Regions from separate parts of the Cupriavidus sp. genome, predicted to be linked through region 2. Evidence: riboswitches for the same ligand, from Rfam matches in the RefSeq annotation. Region 2 holds a riboswitch; the other holds the start of a gene.
What was found. A riboswitch is a leader RNA that binds a small molecule or an ion and turns the genes downstream of it on or off. The one in region 2 is predicted to bind glycine.
Positions count from the first base shown of each region.

Region 1: another riboswitch for glycine. It lies ahead of gcvT (glycine cleavage system aminomethyltransferase GcvT); the one in region 2 lies ahead of ACO550_RS09470 (D-amino acid dehydrogenase).

Region 1 is NZ_DBHKYV010000012.1:118,425-121,596, reverse strand. Features, by position in the region: gene gcvH (glycine cleavage system protein GcvH) at 42-422, opposite strand; gene gcvT (glycine cleavage system aminomethyltransferase GcvT) at 531-1,658, opposite strand; glycine riboswitch at 1,742-1,861, opposite strand; glycine riboswitch at 1,883-1,970, opposite strand; gene ACO550_RS17040 (YMGG-like glycine zipper-containing protein) at 2,055-2,279, opposite strand; gene ACO550_RS17035 (UvrD-helicase domain-containing protein) at 2,563-3,172, shown strand, end outside.
Region 2 is NZ_DBHKYV010000004.1:209,726-212,897, reverse strand. Features, by position in the region: gene ACO550_RS09475 (amidohydrolase) at 26-1,237, shown strand; glycine riboswitch at 1,268-1,367, shown strand; glycine riboswitch at 1,368-1,490, shown strand; gene ACO550_RS09470 (D-amino acid dehydrogenase) at 1,501-2,829, shown strand; tRNA gene ACO550_RS09465 (tRNA-Leu) at 2,964-3,050, opposite strand; gene ACO550_RS09460 (GGDEF domain-containing protein) at 3,149-3,172, opposite strand, start outside.

The sequences.
Region 1 (3,172 bases), on a different contig from region 2:
TCAGCCTGGCCGCCGCGCGCGGCATCAAACAGTCAGCGCAATCAGGCGCCGACGCTGGCCTTGTAGGCGTCGACGTTCATCAGGCCGTTCACATCGTCGCCGTTGGCCGGCTTGAGCTTGAACAGCCATGCATCGAATGCGTTGGCGTTGACCGATTCCGGCGCAGCCGAGGCGGCGTCGTTGACGGCGATCACTTCGCCGGCTACCGGCGCGTAGATGTCGGAAGCCGCCTTGACGGACTCCACCACGGCCAGCGCGTCGCCAGCGCCGACCGACTTGCCCACTTCAGGCAGTTCCAGGAATACGATGTCGCCCAGCGCGTCCTGCGCGTGGTCGGTGATGCCGATCGTCAGCGTGCCGTCGGATTCGACGCGCACCCATTCGTGCGACTCGGTGTACTTCAGGTCAGCGGGGAAATTCATGAGGTTCTCCGGGATACAGTGTGTTTCTTGTTTCAAGCACCCGCCGCAGCATGTGGGCTCGAGCGGACGGGTGAAAGGGCGACCGTTGTTGTGAAGCCGGGCGATGCCTCAGCTCACGAGTGCCTTGCCATTGCGCACAAACGGCAGTTTAACCACAGTCGCGGTCAGTTTGCGGTCGCGAATCTCGACCTGGACGTCGGTACCGGGCGTGATCTCGCGGGGCAGGCTGGCAAAAGCGATCGACAGTTGCAGCGACGGGCTGAACGTGCCGCTGGTGATCTCGCCGTCGCCGGCTGCGGTAATGACCTTCTGGTGCGCGCGCAGCACGCCACCCTTGTCGCGCAGGATCAGGCCCGCGAAAGTCTTGCGTTGTCCGTCTTGCTGCAATGCGGCCTTGCCGACGAAATCGCGCTCGCTTTGCAGGTCCACGGTCCAGGACAGGCCCGCGTCGAGCGGCGAGGTGTGAATATCCATGTCCTGGCCATACAGGTTCATGCCGGCTTCCAGGCGCAGCGTGTCGCGTGCGCCCAGGCCGGCAGGGCGTACGCCCGCGGCGGACAGCTTTTCCCAGATCCCGGCGACGTTCTCGGCGGGCACCACCAGCTCGAAACCGTCTTCACCGGTATAGCCGGTACGCGCCACCATCAGTTCGCCCATGCCGGGGTCCTGCACGACGAGCGCATTGAACGGCTTCAGCGCCTCGGCGGGCTGGGTGGACGGGAACGCCTGATAGACCTTGGCGCGCGCATTCGGGCCTTGCACGGCCACGATGGCCAGCTTGCCGGCGCCGGCCGGCGCCACATCGCCGCGGCGCGGGGTGATGGTCACGCCGCTGCCGGTGGCGGCATTGCGCGTCACGATCCATTCGAGATCGCCGACGGCCGTGCTGGCATTCACCACCAGGCGGAAATGGTCCTCGGCAAAGAAGTAGACGATCAGGTCGTCGATCACGCCGCCTTTTTCATCGAGCATGCACGAATACAGTGCCTTGCCCGGTGTTTGCAGCTTGTCCACATTGTTGGCCAGCAGGCCGCGCAGGAAAGCACGTGTGTTGGCGCCATGAAGGTCCACCACGCACATGTGCGAGACGTCGAACATGCCGGCATCGGCGCGCACGGCATTGTGTTCCTCGATCTGCGAGCCGTAGTTGACCGGCATGTCCCAGCCGCCGAAGTCGACCATACGGGCGCCGAGGGCGCGGTGGATAGCGTTGAGGGGCGTGGCCTGGAGCGTCATGGGTATCCTCGGATCGAAAACGAAAAAAGGGTCATCCGCCGCAACGCTCGGCCGCACCAATGTGCAACCAATCCGCTGCGGCGGATGACCCCTCTGTCCTCGATACCTGAGAGATTACAAAGCTTGCGCTTCGTGCGCCCCTTCGGTGGACATGCTCACCCTGCATTCAGCAGCGGCGGATGTCGCTCTCCAGAGTGCGGCATGCATTGTGTGCATGTTGCATGCCGATCCGGTCGGTCCATGGTGCCTGAGAGTTTTTGGGTAGTTCCCCTTCGGCGGCGCAATGACTGCGCGCTCTCCCGGCCGGATGCGCGAGAATGTACGGGACCGGTCTGCCTTTGTCAAACGCGGGCAGCCGGTCTCGCCCCCGGCATTGATCACCGGACCCCCGGCCGGCTAGCGGCGGTCCTTCGTCACCACGTTACCGACCACGCCACCCACGGCCGCACCGCCCAGCGTACCCAGCGCGCTACCGTCGGTCAGTACGGCGCCGCCCAGCGCACCCGCACCCGCGCCGATTGCCGTATTCCGTTGTTTCGGGGTCATGTCGGCGCAACCGGCAAAGGTCACCAGCGTCACGCCGATCAGCGCCACTTTTGAAAGCGTGCGAACTGTTTTCATGATGGGCTCCTTGAGGTCATCGATGTCATCGTTTCCGATGTGTTGAAGTTGTCTCCCGTGACGGTGGCGCAGCGCGCCTGAACCGGGCGGTCGTGATCGATAAGAGGCAAGCTCCATGCCCCGGGTGCGGTCGCTTTACGATTGTTACCGTCGTGAAACGCCTGCTGTCGGACACCGCCGGACAAGCCTGCCGCGGGCTTGAGCGCGTGTTAACATCGACGCCTTTCGCGACACGCCTGCCGCGTGCGCTTTTCGCCCTCTCGCCGGTTTCATTCCCTGCCTCATGACCCACGGACTCAACGCCGCGCAATCCGAAGCCGTCCGCTACCTGGACGGCCCCTGCCTTGTGCTGGCGGGCGCCGGCTCCGGCAAGACGCGCGTGATCACGCAGAAAATTGCCCACCTGATCGAGGACAAGGGGTTCGAGCCACGTCACATTGCGGCGGTGACCTTCACCAACAAGGCGGCCAAGGAAATGCAGGAGCGCATTGGCAAGCTCATGGAGGGCAAGACCACGCGCGAAGGGAAGCGCATTCCACTCAAGCAGCTGACCGTTTGTACGTTTCACTCGCTCGGCGTGCAAATCTTGCGCATGGAAGCCGAGCATGTCGGGTTGAAGCCGCAGTTCTCGATCATGGATTCGGACGACTGCTTCGGTCTGGTGCAGGAGCAACTGGGCACCACCGACAAGAAGCTGATCCGCAGTGTGCAGGGCACCATCTCGCTGTGGAAGAACGGCATGGTCGATCCCGAGACGGCGCTCGCGCAGGCGGCCAACGCCGATGAGCACCAGGCGGCCATGGTGTATCGCAACTACGTGGCCACGCTGCATGCCTACCAGGCGGTGGATTTCGACGACCTGATCCGCCTGCCCGCCGAACTGTTCGCGCGCG
Region 2 (3,172 bases):
CCCAAGATCCTCCAAGGAAACCCACATGACCCGCGAATCCACGCTTACCCCGTTCCAGTTGCTGCCGCACCTGCTGCCGGCCATCGACACCGAAACCTTCGTCAATATCCGCCGCCAGATCCATGCGCAGCCCGAGCTTGGCTTTGAAGTTGGTGCCACCAGCAAGCTCGTGGCCACCTTGCTGGAAAGCTGGGGCTACGAAGTGCATACCGGTATCGGCAAGAGCGGTGTGGTGGGGCAACTCAAGGTCGGCAACGGCACGCGCCGGCTCGGAATCCGCGCCGACATGGACGCGCTGCCAATCGTCGAGGCCACGGGCCTGCCCTATGCCAGCAAGACGCACGGCCGCATGCATGCGTGCGGCCATGATGGCCATACCGCAATCCTGCTGGCGGCGGCCAAGGCTCTTGCCGATTCGCGCAGCTTCGACGGCACGCTGAACGTAATTTTCCAGCCCGACGAAGAGAACCTGTGCGGTGCGCGCGCAATGATCGAGGACGGCCTGTTCGAGCGCTTTCCATGCGATGCCATCTACGCGCTGCACAACATGCCCGGTGTGCCGGCCGGTTCGTTCCGCGTGCTGACGGGTCCGGTAAGCCTGTCGTCCGATGTGGCCGACATCACCATCCGGGGTGTAGGCGGGCACGGCGCGATGCCGCATCGCTCGAAGGACCCGATTGCCGCGTCTGCCGCCATCATCACGGCCTTGCAGACCGTGGTGGCGCGTAATGTGGCGCCCGACGATACGGCCGTGGTCTCGGTCGGCTTTATCCATGCCGGTGCCACGCACAACGTGATTCCCGAGGAAGTGAAGCTCGGCCTCAATATCCGCGCCGCGCGGCCTGAAACACGCGCGCTGGTGGAGGCACGCATTTTCGATATCGTGAGCCTGACGGCACAAGCCCATGGCGTGACCGCGCAGATCGACTATCGGCAACTGACGCCGCCGATGGTCAATGCCGAAGTCCCGACTGCGCTGGCCGCGGACGTCTGCAAGGAACTGGTTGGCGACGACCAGGTCGTGACCCAGGCACCGAAGGGCCTGAACGGCAGCGAGGATTTTGCGTGGATGCTCAATGCGGTGCCCGGCTGCTACCTGATCCTGGGCAATGGCGAGGGCGAGTTCGGCGGGTGCATGGTGCACAACCCCGGCTATGACTTCAACGACCAGGTGCTGCCACTGGGTGCCGCGGCATGGGTGCGGCTGGCGCAACGATTCCTGGTAGCCGCAGCCTGAAGATCTGTGGCATAGTTGTCACCGTTGTGTCCCGCGATATCGGGAGAGCCCGTGTCTGTCACCCGGCAGGCGCGGCGCCGAAGGAGCAACCGCCCCGGAAACTCTCAGGCAAAAGGACCGGTATCGCCAGTGCACTCTGAAGAACCCCGGCTTGTACGTCAGCCGGCGGTACCGAAGGAGCAAGCGATGCACGCGCAAGCCAGGTCTTGCGCGCTGCGCGCGAATCTCTCAGGTCAAGGACAGAGGGGGCGTCCGCGAAGCGCATGGTGCGCCGTGGACTGCCATCCCATGACGTCCTGGAAGACCTTCTCATGAAATCCATTGCAGTGATTGGCGGCGGGATTACCGGCGTCACGACCGCTTACGCTCTCGCCAAGCGCGGGTTCTCCGTCACGCTGTTCGAACGCCATCGCTATGCGGCGATGGAAACGTCGTTTGCCAACGGCGGGCAATTGTCGGCATCGAATGCCGAAGTCTGGACGCACTGGTCCACGCTGGCCAAGGGCATCAAGTGGATGCTGCGCAACGATGCGCCGCTGCTGGTCAACCCGCGTCCGAGCTGGCACAAGCTGAGCTGGTTTGCCGAGTTCATCGCGTCGATGCCGCACTATCGCGCCAACACGGTCGAAACCGCACGGCTGGCCATTGCCGCGCGGCAGCACCTGTTCGCGTGGGCCGATGCCGAAGGCATCGACTTCGATCTGAAGCGGCGCGGCATCCTGCATATCTATCGCAACAAGGCCGGCTTCGATCATGCGGGTAGCGTGTCGAAACTGCTGGCCGAGGGCGGCCTGGAACGCCGCGCGGTCACGCCCGACGAGATGCGTGCGATCGAGCCGACGCTGGCCGGGCAGTACTACGGTGGCTACTTCACCGAGAGCGACTCGACGGGCGACATCCACAAATTCACCAACGGCCTGGCAGTTGCGATCCGTCGCCTGGAAGTGCAGACGCTTTACAACCAGGATGTGCGCTCGGTATCGACGACGGGCCGCCGCGCCACGGTCGTGTCCGCGGAAGACGGCCTGCCCGCCTCACACGAGTTCGATGGCGTGGTGGTCTGTGCGGGCGTGGCCAGTCGCACCTTCGCACAGCAACTGGGCGATCGCGTGAACATCTATCCCGTCAAGGGCTACTCGATCACCGTGAACCTGAACGACGCCGAAAGCCAGGCCAGCGCGCCCGTGGTGAGCCTGCTCGACGATGAAACCAAGCTCGTGACCAGCCGCCTGGGTGTGGACCGCTTCCGCGTGGCCGGCACGGCCGAATTCAACGGCATCAATCGCGATATTCGCGCGGACCGGATTCGTCCGCTGATCGACTGGGTGCACGCATGCTTCCCCGGCGTGAGCACGCGCAACGTAGTGCCCTGGGCAGGGCTGCGTCCCATGATGCCAAACATGATGCCGCGCGTAGGACGTGGCCATGCGGCAAACGTGTTCTACAACACCGGGCATGGGCATCTGGGCTGGACGCTGTCGGCCGTTACGGCGGAGATGGTCGGGGATGTCGTGCGGCAGTCGGCGGCGCAGGAGGATGGGCGCGTGGTGGTTGGTGGTGGTGCGCAAGGAGTGAGGGCTGGGGCAGCTTGACGCGCCCTGCCCTCTCCCCCGCCCCTCTCCCGCTCGCGGGAGAGGGCCAGCGCATCAATAACCGACCGCGCTGAACTGCCCTTTCTGGGCCTTATAAATGAAAAAGCCCCGCTCGTTGAGCGGGGCTTTCGAATTGGTGCCCAGAAGAGGACTCGAACCTCCACAGTGTTGCCACCGCTAGGACCTGAACCTAGTGCGTCTACCAATTCCGCCATCTGGGCTTCGTTTCGCTGCATTACTGCTGCGACGCGAGCCGCGAATTCTACAGAAGCTTTGGGAATTTGCAAGCCCTTTCTTGCAGCAACTGCGGATCAGCTATTCAAACCCCAAGATACACGCTGCC